2 regions of the Paenibacillus sp. J31P316 genome follow, and region 1 is predicted to be linked to the other one. Evidence: riboswitches for the same ligand, from Rfam matches in the RefSeq annotation. Region 1 holds a riboswitch; the other holds the start of a gene.
What was found. Region 1 has a riboswitch for cyclic di-GMP ahead of AC0YNU_RS14800 (PilZ domain-containing protein). Riboswitches for the same ligand answer to the same signal wherever they lie in the genome.

Region 1 (9,959 bases):
TCCAGCAGCTTGCCGGTCTCATCGATGACCGCGAGCTTGCAGCCGGTCCGGAAGGCAGGATCGACGCCCAGCACGACGTTACCGCGTACCGGAGGCTGCAGCAGCAGATTGCGCAAATTCGTGGAGAAGATCGATATGGCGTGCTCCTCTGCCTTATCCGTCAATTCGCCGCGCACCTCGCGCTCGATAGACGGCGCGATCAGACGCTTGTACGCATCCTCGATCGTCGCCAATAGCACGGAGCGTATGCCGGCGGCCGTGCCCATGCGGAGCAATTGACGATCCATGTAATCATGGATTTTGTCGGACGCAAGATCCAGCGAAACCCGCAGCACATCCTCGCGCTCCGCCCGGTTGATAGCCAAGGTGCGGTGCGGCGGAAGCTTCTTGAGCGGTTCTTGATAGTTGTAATACATTTCATAGACCGTTTCTTGCGCAGCGTCCTTCGCTTCCGTGCGTATGATGCCGTGGTCGAACGTATATCTGCGCACCCAAGCGCGCGTCTTCGCATCGTCCGCAAGCTGCTCGGCGATAATGTCCATCGCGCCATGCAGCGCGTCGTCCGCCGTATCCACGCCTTTGGCGGCATCGATATATTTGGCTGCCTCTTGAAGGGGTTCGCCTTGCCGCGGCTGAGCAAGAAGCCACTGCGCCAGCGGCTCGAGCCCTCTCTCGCGGGCGACGCTTGCCCGAGTTTTGCGTTTCTGGCGATAAGGACGATATAAATCCTCGATCTCCTGCAGCTTCACCGCGCCGACAATGGCGCCGCGCAGCTCGTCCGTCAGCTTGCCTTGCTCGTCAATGAGCCGGATCACTTCGCGTTTGCGCGTCTCCAAATTGCGCATGTACTGCAGCTTCTCTTCGATCGCGCGCAGCTCGTTCTCGTCCAGCTCGCCGGTCATTTCTTTCCGGTAGCGGGCTATGAACGGAATCGTATTGCCTTCATCCAGCAGCGATACCGCCGATTTCACTTTGCCGTGCGGCAGATTCAGCTCCGCCGACACCCGCTTAACGATGACCGCTTGCTCCGCGGCCTGTTCTTCCGGCGTCAACTCGATTTTGCCCGAGGGCCCGTCCATTTCTTCATCCTTCATTCGCTGCTTCGTCTCAGCCAAGATGTCATTCCTCCATCATAACGAATAGAACCCTTCGTACCGGCATTAAGCCGGCACGTAAGGGTTGTTAGCCATTTCAAATCCGATTGTCGTCTGCGGCCCATGGCCGGGATAAACCCGAACCGACGGATCCAGCTTATAGAGCTTCGTTCGAATGGAGTCGAACAGGTCGCGTTCCTTGCCGCCTGGCAGATCGGTACGGCCGACCGACAGCTTGAACAGCACGTCGCCGCTGATCAGATGACCGTCGCACAGCAGGCTGACGCTGCCGGGCGAATGGCCCGGCGTATGCATCACCTGGAACGTATGCCCGATCAGCTCCAGCTTCTGGCCCTCCGAGAGCGCATATTCGGCAGGTGCCGTCGTCAGCGGCGGCGTCACGTCGGACCAGCGGGCGGAGCCGTTCTTGCGCGCGTCCTCCAGCCAGTCGGCCTCTTCGTCGTGCAGATAGACCGGGCAGCCGAAAGCCTGACGCATCTCTTCGACGCCGCCCATATGATCGAAATGCGCGTGCGTCAGCACGATCGCTTCCATCTTCAGCCCGCGCTCGCGGATTCGCTCGATAAGGCGCTTCGGTCCCATACCGGGATCGACCACGAACGCGCGCTTGCCTTCGTCCTCGGTAACCAGATAACAATTCGTTTGCAGCGGTCCCAGCGTAAACGTCTCGATGCGCATCGGTTTAGACAGAAGCCAGCAGCGTGCGGAGTTCGTCTACGATCAGCTGCTGGTATCCTGTTCCTTCGCCGTAGCGGCGGCCGATTTCCTGGCGCGCTGCCGTCAGGTTCTCTTGGTAATCCGCGGCATCGCGGTCCGTATTCGCCTGCTTGAACGCCACCATCGGTTCCTGTATGTACGTCGGACGAGGTCCCCATTGGCCAAGCACGGCACCGCCCGTATCGACGATCAGCACGACCGGGATCGAGCGGCCGCCAAGCGTCAGAAACTCATCGATCGTGTCGAGATGCTGTTCCATAATGAGCACTTCAACCGGCATGCCGGTCAATTCCAGCGCCTTGAATACGACCGGAACGTTGCGGACGACGTCGCCGCACCAATCCGCGGCGATAATCACGCAGCGAAGGTCGTCGCGGTTGTTGATAGATTCGAAGAACTCGCGATCTTCCGCATTCGTCCATTCAAAGCGGCTGCCCCAGTCCTGGAACGCTTGCTGGTTCTTCGTCATCGCATCGATAAATTGCTGCGGACTGATTCCCTTGCCGAGCTTGTTCGCTACATTTTTACCCATCGTTAAGGACCTCCTAAGTTTCGCCCTTGCAGGCGCTATGATTCGTTCGCGTTATGTCTAAGTCTCAATTGTATCAAACCCGTCGCGGTGCGCACAAACAAGGTCGGCCTATATCGATTTCCCGCGGCGTTTAAGCACGATGTACACGACATAGATAATCAGCAGCGCGATGGCGATCAGAATGGCAGGTTGCACGTACGGCGCTGCCTTATCGTCGATGTCTTCCCAATTCTCGCCCAAGGAACGGCCGAGCAAAACAAAGAGCACGACCCATGGAATGGATGCAAGACCCGTCAACGCGGTGAAGCGCCAGAACGACATGCGCGCGATTCCCGCCGGTATCGAAATGACCTGGCGCATGACAGGCACGAAGCGAGCCGTGAAGACGATCCCGCTGCCGTAGCGCTGAAACCATTTATCGGCGATATCGAGATGCTTCGGTTTGATTTTGATATATTTCCCGTATTTCTCGAAGAATGGCCTGCCCGCGAAGCGTCCGATGCCGTACAGGATCCATTGCTGCGCCACGGCGCCGATGAAGCCGAACAGCAGCGCGCCTTCCAATGATACTTCATGCTGGGACACGAGATAGCCGGCATAGCCGAGGACGATCTCGCTCGGAATCACCTCAATCATCAAACCGATCATAATGCCGAAGTACCCTAGGCCTTCAATCCATTCCAGTAACGCATTGACCAGATCATGAAACCAGCTCATTCTTCATCTCCTATTCATCTCTATTACAGACACTGCCTGGGAATTCTCTCTCTTACGGTATTCTAGCATAATTGCAGACATGCCTCCAGCCTGAACGCGCCTCAAGGCTTGGTCATCGTGAGCCAAGCCCTTGCATAGACTGGCAGTAATAATCCTTGTCCTAAAAGGAAGGTGAAGCGCATGTCCAATATTTTCGTCGTCAGCAAAAAACAGCTGCGCCTGATCTACTTGCTGCTGCTGCTCATCGTCTTTACCGCCGTCTGCCTTCGCTGGAACCAGTCGCGCGCGGCGATGACCGCACCGAGGGAAATGCAGGTTTTTCAACTGGTGACCGGGGAATTCAAAACGACGACCTCGGATGGCAAAGAGCTTGAAGTCTATCGCTGGGATCCCGCCTCCATCGTCGTGCATAAAGGAGAGTCCGTGGAGCTGCGCATCGCCGGCGTGAATGGCGGCTCTCACCCGTTCATCATTCAGGAGCTGGGCATTAAGGGAGAAGTGAATAAGGGCCAAACGACGGTCGTGCATTTTACGGCGGACCGGCGGGGAACGTTCGCTATCGAATGCCTGACGCATACGTCGCTCGCGAACGGCGGACCGATGGTTGGCTATATTACCGTTCTGTAGTGAAGGGGGCGTGCACGTTGAAGCCGGAGAATGGTCGTGAGGCATAGGCGTAATGTGCATGTATATGGTGCAGGCGTGAGCGCTATCGCATAAGAGGGCACGCAGTGACCTGAGGCACGCAGGGCGCATATATAAGGGTAGAGAGGAGTCGGTAACGATGAAGCCTACCGCATCTACCCAGAAGCATGCATCCTCCTTCCCCAGCGCGCGCAAGATCAAACGTGCCTGCGAGAACGAGCTGTACCGTACCGTCAAACGGCTCGGGGTCTATATCCCGAAAGAAAAAGTAGAACTGGCCGAGAAGCTCTACGTCCAAAAGGTATTTCTGAATCTGCAGTGGATCCACGAGCATGCCAGCAACCGCAAGGTGCTGTCCGACTGGTGGGACGAGAATGTGAGCGCCGAAATCGCCGCCTTGTGGGAAGTGGATCCGGATCGGCTCCGCAAGTCGTTCCGGGATGCTTTCGGCGGATGATTGCCTTCATTGCGCGGATGCCGCGGCAAGGAACGGGTCAGATGCTTCGCGCGATCGCCGTGCATACGGACGGACAGAATCGCGGAACGTAGAACGGCAGCACAGCTCTTCTTCGAGAGAGCCGTGCTGCCGTTGTCGTTAATGAGGGTTATCCAAGAGGTCAGCCGATGATGGCGAATGTTTCAACGCCGGCCGGGATGAAACGCGAACGGAACAATACGCCGTTTGCATTAAAGGTTTGAATCGTATACGACACGTTCGTTAACGTGCGGATGTTGTTGAACCGTACGACACCGAAGCGGTCAAAGGACGCCGTAGCCACAACGCGATTGTTGCGGATCAGGCGGGCGAAGAAGCCTGCCGTATCGAAAGGCACGCCGTTATTGGCCACCCATACGACCGTCAAACGACTGAATATCGGGCCCGTTTGTTTGACTAAATTACGCGGAACCGCGCGTTTGATGACTCTACCGGTGCTCAGAGCGCCTAATTGGGGTTTTACTCGTGCAGATGCCATTATCATCACTCCTTCCAGTGAATTCCTACAGCTTATGCCGTAAGCCGCTCACTGGATTGGACAATCCTCTCGATTGCTTTGCCTATTCTTGGAGATGTAGGGTGATGATTGGGCACATTCGAGCACGAAGGGAGCAGTATTCTGAGTGATTCGAGACCAGGCATCTTAGAACACAGTAAGCACGAAGCGCAGTTCGCTGAGTGATTCGAGACCAGGCATCTTAGAGCAAGTGCAATGCACCAAGCGCGCGGGCGCTTCCTGGCCGGCTACTGCTTGGCCGCAAGCAAGCGGCTTCGTTCCGCGGCGGCTTTGGCAGCCGCTGATACTTCGAAGCGGCGGCCATTCGCGTCGTATTGGCGGTCCAGCGCCTCATAGGAAGCGAAAAAGGCTTCGGCTACGCCGGCCGCAAGCCGAGCTTCTTCCGGCCGATGCCCGGCTCGCAGGTCCTGCGCGAGCCGGGCCATCGTGATGACCGCTTCCGTCTGCTTCGCCCGGTCGAAGCGGTCATGGTCCAGCGCGCGGCGCATCCAGCCTGCGGCGCCGCGGACGTCTTCCCGCTCGGCGGCTTCCCGGCCGAGCGCCCATAGCAGCGGCACGGACTGCGGCTCCCAGCGCAGTCCGGCCGCGAGCAGCGCCGCCCTTTCCCGCGGCGGCGCCAGTACGGCCAGCTCGAGGCGAATCCGGCTCCAGTACGGATTCGCCTCGAGCGCCGCGCGGAGCGCGGCCGTTCGCGCAGCGCCGGAGACGGCAGCCGCCGTCTCGCGGTGCTGCACGGCAGCCGCGAGCCGCCAGCCGAGCACGGCGGCGGCGGCGAAGCATAGGGCGGCCGAGGCCAGCGACGCGGCCCGAGCGCCCGCAGCCAAGCGGCCGCCGCGGAGAACCCCGCGGCACATCCCGCCATCCTGCCCGCTCTGCTTCGGAGTTCCCGAAGCAGACCTCCCTGCCATGCTCTCAGCTGCGCCGCCGCTTGCCACTGCCGCATTCCCTGTCTCGTGTCCTCTTATTCCCGCCTCACGGATTTGTACTACGACCTTGGCGCTCTCCGCACCCCCGCTCGAATAATAAACAATCCATCCCAGAAGCAGCAACCAATCATACCCGAAGGACAAATCGAAATCGATCCACGCATGCGCCAGCAGCACGCCGATCGGGAGCAGCCCCGTACGTTCGCGAATCCACACCGTCCGCAGGATAACAACCATGACGGCAATACCGGCTAATAGACCGACGACGCCCAAGTCCAGCAAGAGCTCCAGTCCACCGCTGTGCACTTCGTTGCCGACATAAGGCTGCGATTGCACGCTCGTAAATAGACTCGGCCATGTATCCCCGCCTCTGCCGAATAGCGGAGCTTCCTGAACGAGCTTCAAGGCATCGCGGTAGAACAGTCCCCTCGCGCTAGCCGTGGAATACGCTCCATTGCTCACGACTCCAAGACGACCGAATATCGCCTCCGGCAGCAAGAACGCCGACACGATCGCAGCGGCACTCCCGCCAGCCCAAGCCATTCGCCATAGCAATCGACTTCCGCTTCTGTCCATCAACACGCGCAGCCCTAGAAATCCAAGCGGTGCAGCGAAGATGATCAACAGCAGCAGCCCCCATTCCGAAGCGGTTGCCAAGCCGCCAGCACCCTCAGACGTGCCCCGCAATCCGGCATCAACCACGCCCCGGTAAGCGGCGCTGCCGCATAACAGCGTCCAGCCGCCGTAGACCAACCAAGCGCAGCGCTCTTTGCCGCGCATCATCGCGAAGCCCGCCAGCCACGCAAGGGCCAAGGCCAGCCATGCTCCTCTGGATTCCGTCAGCAGACAGACGAGCAGATAAGGTACGGCGCCGAATGAAGCGAGCAAGAAGCGCTTGTTTGTGCCCGCCCGCAGCAGGAGCAGCCAGGACCACGCGAGATAGGCAGCGGCAATCGCAGCCAGGAGGTTGGGATACTGCACGAAGCCCGCCAGCCGCGCCCCGACTGCAGACAGCCTGCTATCCTCGGTTATCATGATCATGGAAGGGAATGACAACGCCCCCATCCATCCCGCCAAGGCACTGCCGGCGACCGTCAATCCCGATGCCTGCATCGCAGCCGACAACCCTGCGCGTTTCTCCGGCGAACCGAAGCACAGCTGCAAAAGCAGCGCAAACGCCGCATACGTGCAATAACGCAGCGCTTGCTTCAAGCTGCCCAGCACGGAAACCGGATCATGCAGCAGCGCGGCCCCGTATAACAGCGCCGCCAGCAACAAGCCGACTACGGCCGGATGCAGCATTTCCCTGTTCCTGCTCTCCTCTTGCTGACGCAAGCTCCATACGAACATACAGCCGACAGCCAGCAGAGCACCGAGGCTAATCGACCACTCCCATACATAGAAGGACTCGTCAAAAAACATGCCGTACTGATATGCTGCTCCCATGAGTGCCAATGCCGTCATGAACGAGCCAACGCCCAGCAAACCATTCTTCCGCATCTCGCAACCTTCCCTTGGTCAACCCGACATTCTCGTTCTTACGCGCTCCGGCGCAGACTCGCGCGGGTGCGCTTCTTTCGCCCCGAGGTTCAAAAAAGGAAGACGCCGCCGGCTCCCCGGTCGGGCGTCTTCCTTGATATCATTATGATTTCATTGGTTGGTTTCATAATGGTTTCATTATGTTTTCATCATGATTTCATCTAGACTTCATTATGGTTCCCTTACCGTTGGTCACAGCTTCATTCAGGTTTTTCTATCGTTTCGCTTTCAGCTGTTTGTGCCGAAAATAAGCGCCTACCTGCTCGCGGATCAGAAAGGCACGCAACGCGCGGCGCTGCTGTTCGTTAAGCTCCAGGAACCTAGCTCCAAACGTTTCCCGCTGCGTATTCTCGTCCCGGCGGATGATTTCCATCTGGCAATCGAATGCCGATTCCAGCTCAAGCGAGACATCAATGACCTGACCGATGCTAAGCCGCGGCCCGAACGCCAATTGAAAAGCGACACCGGAGTTGCTAATATTGCGCGTTACCAGCTCGAAATCCTCTTCCGCTTCGAACGTAAGCAGCTCGTCCCGCACCGTGACCTCGCGCGACTGCTTATGCTTCAGGGTTCCGCGCACCGCAGCGTCCACCCGCGGAGATTCGCGCCTTTCCTCAAGTCCGACGAGCGAGCGTTCCGGGAACAGCACAGCCAGTGCGCCGCTAGCCTTCGCAATGACCGACGAGCGCAAGCGATGAATGCCCACCGGCGTGTAGAGGGTCAAGTTGACGGGATCGCCGAGCTCGAACTGTTTGAATTCCGTCAGCTCGATTTCCATCATGTCGCCTTCGGCATGCGTTAAGATACCTGTTGATACATAACCGTCCTTCTCGACGACCGTGCGACTGTGAAGCAGGGATTTAATCGAGAATTTCGCCTTATCGCCGCCGTACAACTCATGGGCCCTAGTCTTGGTTCCTCCTGCCATTCTCCGATTCCTCCTTCATAAAATGAAAAAAAGCGCTTCCCAATCACTGGAGCCGCTTCTCGAACCCAGGCCGAAGCCGGGGCACATTTCGGCAGCCAGGCTGTCAGTTATCCGTCGTAACGGACCTTAGACCCTTTGGCTTTGCGTCCTTGCCTTTCGGCAAGTTTGCCAGTATCGATGTCTATGAAGTTGTGGATGACGGTCGGATTGGACGACTTACACTTCTTTGACAATCATGAGGCTCTGCTCGTCTTTCAGGTCGATTTGATAGGCTGCCGAAGGCGGCGTTCCGTCTCGTTCCCGGATAATTCGCACGATCGGCCGATGAACGGCAAGCGGATTGTTGAGCGCTACGACGCCGATCTGCCCGGAATTCAGCAGTACCGTTGTCGATACGGGATAAATCGAGATATGCCTGCAAAAAATTTTGATCATTTCTAAATCAAAATACGTATTGCCCGCCGCAAACAGAAACTCGATCGCTTCCGAGGGCGTGAATCGCTTTCGATGCGGCCTCGTGGAGGTCAGCGCATCGTATACGTCGGCAATGCCGACGATCTGCGCGTATTCATGGATCTCATCTCGCTGCAGCCGCCGCGGATAACCGGAGCCGTTATAGCGTTCGTGATGCTGCAGCGCGCAATGGGCCGATAGGAGCGAAATATCGTGCTGCGCCCGGATGATATTAAAGCCTTCTTCCGTGTGCCTCTCCATCTGCGCTCGTTCGTCCTTCGTGTACGCGCCCGGCTTCTTAAGCAGCTCCTTCGGAATTCGGGTCATCCCGACGTCGAACAGCAGGGCGCCCATTCCGAGTTCTTCCAGTTGATTTCGATTATACCCTTTGGCGAGTCCCATAATACCTGCTAGAATAGCCACGTTGAGCGAATGATGGAACAAATAGCTGTCGGCGACATGAATGTTCGTCAAGTTGACCATTAATTCTTCTCGGCCGACGAGATCCTCCAGAATGTCTCCGAATACCTTGCGAAAGGTTCTTCCGAGCTCCGGCGCGATCGTCCGGCCTTTCATGACCGGCTGATCCCGAAGGGTGCTCATCGTTTTGTAGATGGCGTCCGACGCCCGCTTCCTCGTGTCGTCCTGGATGGCGGAAGTCGGCTCCAAGCCTTCCGTCAGCGGATCGTCGATGAACAGCACATCAATGCCAAGCCCCATCAATCTGTCGATAAATCGTTGATTAAGCTCAACGCCCGCACCGAGCAATACGTTTCCATTATCCTGTAATATAGGGCGGGCAAGCTTTTCTCCCGGAGCAACGGAGTGGATGTTAGTTTTTCTCATGGTTGTTCTCCCGCCTTTGTCGCGTGCTCATGATTCATGCCTGCAGCGCTGCCGGTTCGGAATCTTGCATCTTGCACATATATTTGTCCGCATACATGTTTTTATCGGCCGTATAGGTCAATTGGCTTAGGTCTTTTCCTTGATCGGGAAAAACCGCATAACCGATCGACACCGATAATCGAAGCCCGATCCGTCTGGAAATGCCAAGCAGCTGTTCGTGAATTCGTTTGGTGATGCGTTCAATTCCTTTGTCGTCGGCATAAGGACAGATCAAGATGAACTCGTCGCCGCCCCATCTGCCAACGAACTCGCCGCGTTCGGAGCAGGACTTCAGCGTGTCCGCGATCAAGGCAAGCGCCGTATCGCCTTGATGATGGCCGAAGCGGTCGTTTACTTCTTTGAAATCGTTGACGTCCAGCATGATTACCGTCATTCGCTTGCGTCTTCGGCCCGCCTTCCGAAGCAGCTTCTTGAACGTCGCTTCGATGAACCTGCGATTGTAGGCGCCCGTGAGACAGTCGGTCGTCG
Region 2 (9,959 bases), on a different contig from region 1:
CGAGCAGCGCGGCATAAGCGGCTTCGATCATATCGCCTCGCAGGAACGGGGTGGCAGCGGTCAGCCTTGAGGCCGCTTCCGCTTGCAGAAGACCGTTCTTTTGCGACAGCTCGGCCGCATTGGCAGGAACGGCGTCTTTGGCGCCGAGCAGCCGATTGAGCAGCGTCAAGAATTCGTTGCCCGACATCGGACGCGCGGGAGCGAAAGCAGTAGCGCTAACGCCTTTCACATACCCCTTCTTGACGGCATAAGCGATGGAGGCGGCGGCCCAATTGGAGCTGGCCACATCCGCGAAAGCAGGCTTCCCTCCCGCCTTGACCGCGTCCGCTTCCTCGCCGGATAAGCGAAGCAGCATGGCGGTTCCTTGCGCGCGGGTAAAGGTGTCCTCCAGCTGGTAGCCCTGTTCCGTACCCGTGAACAAGCCCAGCTGCTTTAAGACGTCGGCCTGCTTCACGCGACTGTCCGACCCGGCAAATACCGAAGAGGTGATGAGCGTGAATATCGCCAGCAGCATGCAGATTGCAGAAGTTTTCTTCATCATGGCTGAATCCCCTCTGTATTGGACTGCTCCGCCGGCTTCTGTTGAGACTGATCCGGATTCGGCTTGTCCTGCCCGGGGGCCGGCTCGTTAACTGGGGGCTGCTCCGGCTGCGGCTCCTGCTCCGGCTTGTCCTGCCCAGGCGCAGGCTCGTCCGCCACGGGCACTTCCGGCTGGGAATCAACAGGTTTGCCGTTTAATTCGCCGGTATTTTGAAGACTGTTAGGATCGGACGTGTAGGAACCGACATAGCCGGAGGGGGAGTTCCATTCGCTGCCCGGTAAGATTAGCGGCTGAACATGGAGATTGAACCCCGTCAGTTGTCCCTGCGGATCGAACGATTGGACGAGCGTGACCGACTTCAGCGGCTCGCTAAAATCCTTCACGACGTTCTCGCCGTCAAGCTTCTTGCCGGACCAGAACTGTATGGAGGTCGACCGTTTGAGCGTATAAGCAGCATCGTAGTATTCGTTGCTCTGCGAATTGCTCAGGAATCGCTCCGATCCGGCTTCGCCCGACATTTTGATAAATTGCTCGTCGGTATACTGGTCTCCATTATAGAGGTGCAGGATTCCATACAGAATTTGAATCGGCTTGTCCGGTCCGCCGGCGATTTGGGATAGCCAATGATCTTGCGCGGCGGCATTGGGATACATCGTGAATTCGGCCGCATAGACGACCTCGATTCGGTCAAACGCGTACGTAATCTTCTCTCCCTCGGCCGCTGCCTGCGAGAAAGGCACGAGCATGAGGAGAGCTGCCAGCAAGGCGATGAATCTAAAACGAATCCACTTCATCCTTTCAGCACCTTTCTTGTCGAATTATTCCATTTTTATGATACAAAGGACGCGGAGGTTTGTCACGGCTTTTCATTCGGACTTATCGCCAAGCTGGTGCGATTTTAATATTGACGCAGCCGCCGAACTGATCTAAACTCTTGAAAGCTGCTATGTCATGTAAGGTTTGTGAATGGCTATTCCAGTTGGAGAAAGGTAGGACATCATGTTTATCAGATCCGTTGGCTTAGGTTTATATATCATGTTCATCTATTGGCTGTCCTCGCATTCGTCCGGCATGCATATGATGTTTTTCCCGACGCTTGGGGCCTTCGGCTTCCTCTTCATCACCAGGTCGCCGAAAATGAAAGAGCTGATCGGCATCGCCTGCGGCGCGGTGATTTCTTCGACCGTCGGCACGCTGGCGTATACCGTCAACAGCGGCATGGTGTCGTTGTTCGTCTGCACGCTCTTTGCGATTTGGTTCGTCCGGACGATGAAGCTGAACGCGCCGCCGATCATTGCCGTGGCGCTTATCCCCTTCTTGACGCATCCTGCGGTCCTATGGGTGACGCCGGTCTCCGTGGCAGCTTCGCTGGCGGGTCTGGTTGCCGTGCTCGGCTCGGTCTTTGCGGTAGAGCGCCTGCTGAGCAGGACGAATACGTCCGCCCTTCCGTTAGGCGGGCAGGCGATGCGGATGGACGCCGATCAATAAATCTATCGTAAAACTTTCATCGTTGCAGGAAGTACAACATCTCAGATCTAAAACCGGGTTAAGCCGGGTTTTGGCTTCTGTATGGTTGCCTTTCGTGCAACTTTTTTTGTAAGCGGGTCGGCGTTTTGACATGGGCAGGCCGGAGCGCTACCATAGGATCAGTCAATCGGAAAGTTAAACGCCGCATCCCCGCGAAGGAGAGTGAATGGCATCGGCAGCGTTAGTCTAGAGATCGTCGTCCGTTCGACGGAAATCGATGTCAACGGACATGTGAACAACGCCAAGTACCTGGAGTATTTGGAATGGGGCCGCGAGGAATGGTATGAGCGGTCGGGGCTCGCGTACGAGACGTTTCTTGCGATGGGCATCCAAACGGTGACGGTGAACATCAACATCAATTACCGCCGAGAATGCAGACAAGGGGACCGGCTCATCATCACGACGGAAGCAGAACGGGCGGGGCGCACGAGCTACATATTGAAGCAGGAAGTCGTGAATCAGGCAGGGGAACGATGCGCGGATGCGCTCGTCACGTGCGTTACGATGGATGCGGAGACGCGAACGAGCCGGCCGATCCCGGACGAGCTTAGGACGCATTTTCCGGCGTAGGCCGGATTCCAACTGAATTCAGCCGTATCGCATGACCATGAATAGGAAATCATAACTAGAGGCGGCGCATGATGATTCATGCATCGCCTCTTTACTTGAATAATAGACATAGATTGCGTTCGAAACATAAGCAGTGCACGCAGCCTGAAACTTGAACCACAGGAAGGGGCAAGGCATGATGGAATATCGCATTGAGAAAGACTCCATGGGCGAAATCAAAGTCGACGCGAATCGGCTGTGGGGGGCGCAGACCGAACGCAGTCTCCATAACTTCAAGATCGGCACGGAGAAAATGCCGCGCGAGCTCATTCAGGCTTTCGCGTATTTGAAGAAGGCGGCGGCGTCCGTCAACGGCGGGCTGGGCAAGCTGGACGAAGCCAAGGCAGGCGCCATTGCGGCCGCGGCGGATGAAATCATCGCAGGCCAATGGGACGGAGAATTCCCGCTCGCCGTCTGGCAGACCGGGAGCGGCACGCAGTCGAACATGAACGTCAACGAAGTGATTGCGCGCCGGGCAGGCCAGCTGCTGGCGGGCGGCAGCGCCGAGGATGCCGGCGCCAAGGTGCATCCCAACGACGACGTCAACCGCTCGCAAAGCTCCAACGACACCTTCCCGACCGCCATGCACGTGGCGGCGCTGATCGCCGTCGAGGATACGGTTTTGCCGGCGATAGCGCAGCTGAAGGCTACGCTCGCGGAGAAGAGCAAGGCATTCGCCGATATCATCAAAATCGGCCGTACGCATTTGCAGGACGCGACGCCGCTCACGCTCGGCCAAGAAATCAGCGGCTGGGTCCGCATGCTCGAGAAGGCCGAGCGGAACATCGGCATCGCCCGCGAAGAGCTCCGCGAGCTCGCGATCGGCGGCACGGCCGTCGGCACGGGGCTGAACGCGCCGCCGGGCTTCGGAGAGAAGGTCGCCGAAGCGATCGGCGGCATGACGGGCAAGCGTTTCGTCAGCGCGCCGAATAAGTTCCACGCCTTGACGAGCCATGACGAAATCGTCTTCGTGCACGGCGCCTTCAAGGCGCTGGCGGCAGACCTTATGAAGATCGCCAACGACGTTCGCTGGCTGGCGAGCGGTCCGCGCTGCGGCATCGGCGAGCTGCGGATTCCCGAGAACGAGCCGGGCAGCTCCATCATGCCAGGCAAGGTGAATCCGACCCAGTGCGAGGCGATGACGATGGTCGTCTGCCAGGTCATGGGCAACGACGCTGCGATCGGCTTCGCCGCGAGCCAAGGCAATTTCGAGCTGAACGTGTTCAAGCCGGTCATCATCCACAACTTCCTGCAGTCCGCGCGGCTGCTGGGCGACGCCATGCGCTCGTTCGACGAGCACTGCGCCGTCGGCATCGAGCCGAACCGCGAGGCGATTACGCGGCTGCTCAATGAGTCGCTCATGCTCGTGACGGCGCTCAATCCGCATATCGGCTACGAGAACGCGGCGACGATCGCGAAGACGGCTCACAAGGAAGGGTTGACGCTGCGCGAAGCCGCCATTCGGAGCGGGCTGATCACGGCCGAGAAATTCGACGAGGTCGTGCGCGCGGACGCGATGGTTTAGACGAAAATTCCTTAAAATTTTACAAATATTTACTATGCAGTGCGACAAATTCCCTATATAATGACAATGTTCGCAAGTTTTCCATTATTTCAAGGACCATTTACATGAGCAAAAGGCAAACCGTTGGAAACAGCGGGACGCAAAGCCGAGGCCTAAAGTAACGCATTTCGATGCGGCGCCATGGTAGACGGGTTATCTTTGTAAATAAGGAGTCCATCCTTATTGGATGGGCTCTTTCTTTTAACTATGGAGGAGGATACACATTGTTGATCGAGAAGAATCGCGTCATGAGATGGATCGCATTAGGTACGTTGATCTTGATGGTGGCGGTGCAAGCGCTCCACGGCTTTACCGAATTCATGCCGCAGCATGGAAGTCACGCCATGCCCGGCGACGCTTCAATGACGAATTCAAACCTGCTTTTCTTGGCGCTTCCGATTCTTTTCTTTCTCGGCGCTTTGCTATGTATGCGCATTCAGCACGGCAAGCCTTCGGCACTCCTGCTTTCCCTGTCGCTGACGTTCGGAAGCATGGCGGTCATCATGGCCGGTCAAGGCATGGTTGAATATCATTTCTCGATCTTCATGGTGCTGGCGGTCATTCTATATTACGAGCGAATCCTGCTGCTCCTGACGAGCACCGTCCTCTTCTCCCTTCAACATCTGCTCGGCTTCCTGTACTTCCCCCGGCTGGTCTACGGCACGAATGATTATTCCTTCGGCATGGTTTGCATTCACCTCGTATTCGTGATTCTCTTCATCGGCGCCGTGACCTACCAAATCATGACCCGCAGAAGCTTCGTGTCGAGATTGGAGGGCGCGCAGGAGCGCAAGATCCATGAAGCCGTCAACCGAATCGTCGCGACCATGACCGAAACCTCCGATCAAGTGCGCATGAATGCCAAAGAACTGACCGGCAATTCCGAATCGCTGAGGTTGCTTGCGGCACAAGCCATCCAATCGATGGAGCATGCGGACCAGGCCTCTCACCGCCAAGAGCATGGCGCCCGCGTGAGCCGGGAAGCGGTTGCGGAGATGTTGAAGGACATGCTGACGATCGCGGAGACGGCTGCCGCCACGTCAAGCTACTCCGAGGAAGTCGCGCGCCAAGCCGAAGGCGGCAATGCGTCCGTCCAGACAGCGGTCGCCCAAATGCAGGCCATGAGCCGCGCCGTGCGCGATTCGGCTGCCACGATCCGGCAGCTTGGCGAACGCTCCCGGGAAATCGACGATATTATCGGCCTGATTACCGATATTGCGTCGCGAACCAACCTGCTGGCGCTGAACGCCGCCATCGAAGCGGCGCGGGCGGGTGACCACGGCAGAGGCTTTGCCGTGGTCTCGGCCGAGGTGCGCCAGCTCTCGGAGCAAACGACCGAATCTGCTCAGCGGATCGCGCTTCTCGTGCAGGAAATGCAAGAGAACAACCGGATATCCATGACGTCCATGAGTCGCGTGATCGACGAAGTGAGCAGCGGCGAGCAAGCCGTCGCGAGAGCCGGCGATGCATTCGAGCAAATCCTGCGTTCCGTGCAGGCGGTAGCGGAGAGGATGCATCACATCTCCGGCGCATCGCGGCAGATGTCGGCAAGCACGCAGCAGTTCAGCGTAACCTTGAACGACATATCGGAGTTGTCGGCCGAACTGACGAGAAGCGTCGTGACCGCGGAAGGGTGCGCGCAAGAGCAGCATTCGCTCATCCACAGGTCATCGGACTTGGCTTTCATGCTGGCGAAGCAGAGCGACAACCTGAACGACATCATCGTGGCGACCAAGCGTAATTTCATTGCGGAATAAGCAAAGCCGTCGTCCCGCAGTACTCGGGAGACGGCTTCTTTCCTAATAGAGCTACTTAATCGCGTTCACCGGATAATACGAAGGCACCGGCTTCGCGTAATGATCCCGTGCGTATTTGATCTGATTCGGCGTCCATTGCGAGTAGAACAGCCGAGTGTCCTTGTCGTCGCTCAGCGCCAATTCCTCCGGCACGGTAGCCCAGTTCGTGAGCGGCGCGCTCGTCGTCCGGGAGTGGTAATTGTGCATCGTCCGCCTGCCGTGCGTGCATTCCGGCTTGCCGCCGTTGCGCGTATGGTAGGTCGTAATATTGTACAGAATCGCCGTTCCCGCTTTTCCACGAATCGGAACTTCCCGGTATTGATCCCCCAAGCCGGCCTTGGCTTCCGCAAGCGAGCTGTATTCGTGGCTGGAAGGTACGATGCAGAATGCGGGGCAGCATTCGTGCACGTCCTTTAAATAATAAATAACGCAGGCATACGTGCTCTTATAGGGGTTCTCCGGATCCCAGATCTTCCCGCCGACCGTCGAGCCGTACCAGCTGATGTCGCGATGAAAGCCCATCTGGCTGCTGCTTGCCCGTTCCATCGTAATGTCCCGAAAATCGAACTGGGCATACCTGGCTTCGCCCAGCAGCACCTCTTGAATGAGAGGGAACAGCGTGCGATGCCGGATGAACGCGTCCATCTCGCCCGGGTATTTCATGAGCAGGCTGCCGTTGCCGACGGCCCCTTCGATCGGCTTATGCCAGCTGTCCGGATCGGAGACCATGTCGCTCTCGACAAGCCGGTTCAAGTAATCCAGCTCCTCTGCCGACAGGGCGTCCGGGATGACCGCATAGCCATAAGCCTGATAGTGCGCCAATATTTCCTCAGTCGTCGTCTGTACCTCGGTTATCTTCATTGTTCGTTCCCTCCAGTCATAGACTCCGAATCGCGTTAACCTTTGACGGATCCAAGCATGATGCCCTTGACGAAATACTTCTGCAGAAACGGATACACGATCAGAATCGGCACGATGGCGAAAATGATCGTCGCCGCCTTGATGTTCTCGGGCTGCACGACCATCCGGCTGCTGTCGTTCAGCGTGCTGGTGTTCTGGCTGCCCATGTTCAGCATGTTGAAGTCGATGACGATCGAACGCAGCACCATTTGGAGCGGCCATTTGCTGTTGTCGGTGATGAAGAACAGCGCGTTGAAGAAGTCGTTCCAGTGGCCGACCGCGTAGAACAGACCGACCGTGGCAATGACGGGCTTGGACAGCGGGAGAATCAGGCTCCATAGAACGCGCATCTCGGAAGCGCCGTCGATTCGCGCGGATTCCTCCAAGCTCTCCGGGATGCTCCAGAAGAAATTCCGCATCAGGATGAGATTGAACGGCGCGACCAGCTGAGGCAGGATAAGCACCCAGACGCTGTTCATCAAGCCCAGATTCTTCAGCAGGATGTACATCGGAATGAGTCCCGCGCCGAACAGCATCGGGATAATGACCAGCCACAGCAGGAAGCGGTGGCCCGGGATGTGCGTCTTGGACAAGCCGTACGCACCCGTTGCCGTGAACACGAGATTAAGGAACGTGCCGACGACGGCGACGAACACCGTAATGCCGAACGACTTCATCAACACGCTCGTGTGGAAAATATATTTGTACGCCTCCAGCGTAAACGATTTCGGCCACAGCATCATCGGATCGCTGTACACGGCATGCGCCTCGCTGAGCGAAACCGCCCAGACGTTGACGATCGGCAGCAGCGTCACGAGCCCCGCGGCGATGAGGATGACATAAATGATCGTCTGCGCCCAAGCGGGATTGGCGTCGAGCTTATTGCTGACTGCTGCTAGGTCCTTCTCTTTCTCGGCCACATGGTCCAAACTTGCGGTTTGTTCTACCATAGCGATTTCTCCCCCATCCTGCGTATGACGGTATTCGCGCTGACGATCAGGATGACGCCGATAATTCCCTTGAACAGGCCGACGGCCGTAGCCAGCTCGAACTGCGACTGCAGGAGCCCAAGCCGATACACATAGGTGTCGATAATATCGCCGACATCGTAGACAGCCGGGTTGAGGAAAATAAAGATTTGATCGAAGCCCGCATCCAGAATGCCGGCCAGCTGCAGACAGAAGAGAAGGGCGATAATCGGCCGGATGCCCGGCAGCGTAACGTGCCAGATCTGCCGCATTTTTCCCGCGCCGTCGATCTTGGCCGCTTCGTACAGCTGGCCGTCGATGCCGGAGAGTGCCGCCAAATAAATAATGGCGCCCCAGCCGAACTCTTTCATGATCGCCGTGATGACGATGACCGTGCGGAACACGTCTTCGTTGGTCGTGAAGTTGAACTTGTCGAGACCGGCATTCACCAACAGCAGATTGATGATGCCGCTCGGGCCGATGAAATTGTAAATGATGCCGCCGAATACGACCCACGATAGGAAGTGCGGGAAGTACGTGACCGTCTGCACGATCCGTTTGAACCACAGATGCCTCACCTCATTCAGCAGCAACGCGAACAGGATCGGAACCGGGAAGCCGAAGACGAGCCGGTACAAACTGATGATAATCGTATTCTTCAGCAGCTCCGGGAACTTCTCCGAGTTGAACATCGATCGGAAATGCTCGAAGCCGACCCAGGGACTATGCATGATGCCCGACATGATCTTGAAATCCTTGAATGCGATCGTAATGCCATAGAACGGCGTATACGTGAAGACGGCGAAATACGCAATCGTCGGCAAGATCAGCAGGTAGATGTAACGCGATTGCCAAATCCGTTTACCCACATCACTCATTCCTTTCTGGTGCACTCTTCGGAAAAGGGACAAGACAGCCCGCTATAGGCCGCCTTGCCCGCCCGACTGGATCAGTCGACGTAATTCGGCTCCGATTTATCCTTTTGCAGCTCGTTCACTTCGTCGATGATTTTTTGCTCGCCGGCATCCAGCCACTTCTGCCGCGCCTTGATGTAATCGTCCTTGGTGAGCTTCATGTCCGTCAGGATGCTGCCGCTGACCTTGGCCATGTAATCCTCCCAAATCTGCGCGCCGATCTTCGCGCCGGTCGGGGACGTGACGGTCGGATCCTTATAGTCGTTGTACGGCGTCGCGGCGTACTTCTCGAACATGCTCTTGTAGTAGGCGAATTGATCCTGCATCCCGCCGCCGGCGAACTGCAGCTCGATCGCTTGCCAGTCCAGCTTCTCGCTCATCGGGTCGAGGAAGCGGAGCGGTTCGATTTGGGACGACTTGTAATCGCTTTCGCGTTCGTCGTCGGGAATCGGCACCTTCCTGCCTTGATCGTCCACCGTGTACGTTTTGCCCTCGATACCGTATCTGCGGAAGTCGGAGCCGTCGGTGAGCGACCAGTTAAGGAACTGGAAGATTTGGTCAGCTTTGCCCTCCGCCTTCTTGTTGATGTAGAAGCCGCGGTCCTGCGGGAATACGACGCGCGTGCCGCCTTTCTGTCCGTCCAAGCCCGCAAGCGGGGACATCGTCTTGATCGTGGCTTTCGGGTCCGCCTTCCGCAGCTCGGGGAGCAGCGACTGCAGGTTGCCGCCGAGGATAACGGCTGCCTTGCCGGCCTTGAACTTCGTTTCGCCGAACGAGGCGTCCGGGTTGACGCCGGCTTCTTCGTCGAACAGGCCTTTCTTCTTCAGATCCTGCAGCCAGAACATGTAGTTCAAGTGTTCATCCTGCATTTCCGGCGGCAGCAGCTTGTTGGGATCGTCCTTCGACGGCGCCCAGCCGTAAGCGTCCCCGAAGGAGGTCGCCGCATCCTTGCCTGCCCAGAAAGCAATGGTGTTGCCATGCGTCATCGGCACGATGCCGGGTTCGCTTTCCTTGATCTTCTGCAGCGCGGCCTCGAGTTCGGCGATGGACGTCGGCTCGGCGATGCCAAGCTTCTCGAAAATATCGGCCCGGTAGTTGATGAAGAACGGCACGACCGGGTAGATCAGGTTCGGGATGAAG

Region 2: it holds a riboswitch for cyclic di-GMP, as region 1 does, so the genes downstream of both, AC0YNU_RS16485 (methyl-accepting chemotaxis protein) here and AC0YNU_RS14800 (PilZ domain-containing protein) in region 1, are expected to answer to the same signal.

What each region holds. Positions count from the first base shown of each region.
Region 1 covers NZ_JBWDNI010000003.1:888,551-898,509, reverse strand. Annotated here, with positions in the region: gene AC0YNU_RS14840 (Tex family protein) at 1-1,094, opposite strand, end outside; gene AC0YNU_RS14835 (MBL fold metallo-hydrolase) at 1,161-1,793, opposite strand; gene AC0YNU_RS14830 (thioredoxin family protein) at 1,798-2,364, opposite strand; gene uptA (undecaprenyl phosphate transporter UptA) at 2,473-3,081, opposite strand; gene AC0YNU_RS14820 (cupredoxin domain-containing protein) at 3,262-3,708, shown strand; gene AC0YNU_RS14815 (dehydrogenase) at 3,866-4,183, shown strand; gene AC0YNU_RS14810 (hypothetical protein) at 4,344-4,700, opposite strand; gene AC0YNU_RS14805 (O-antigen ligase family protein) at 4,967-7,165, opposite strand; gene AC0YNU_RS14800 (PilZ domain-containing protein) at 7,419-8,132, opposite strand; cyclic di-GMP riboswitch class I at 8,220-8,312, opposite strand; gene AC0YNU_RS14795 (HD-GYP domain-containing protein) at 8,349-9,431, opposite strand; gene AC0YNU_RS14790 (GGDEF domain-containing protein) at 9,466-9,959, opposite strand, start outside.
Region 2 covers NZ_JBWDNI010000004.1:230,844-240,802, forward strand. Annotated here, with positions in the region: gene AC0YNU_RS16460 (S-layer homology domain-containing protein) at 1-541, opposite strand, end outside; gene AC0YNU_RS16465 (hypothetical protein) at 538-1,335, opposite strand; gene AC0YNU_RS16470 (hypothetical protein) at 1,541-2,029, shown strand; gene AC0YNU_RS16475 (acyl-CoA thioesterase) at 2,231-2,638, shown strand; gene fumC (class II fumarate hydratase) at 2,817-4,202, shown strand; cyclic di-GMP riboswitch class I at 4,307-4,402, shown strand; gene AC0YNU_RS16485 (methyl-accepting chemotaxis protein) at 4,469-5,998, shown strand; gene AC0YNU_RS16490 (phytanoyl-CoA dioxygenase family protein) at 6,050-6,898, opposite strand; gene AC0YNU_RS16495 (carbohydrate ABC transporter permease) at 6,934-7,887, opposite strand; gene AC0YNU_RS16500 (ABC transporter permease) at 7,881-8,783, opposite strand; gene AC0YNU_RS16505 (type 2 periplasmic-binding domain-containing protein) at 8,855-9,959, opposite strand, start outside.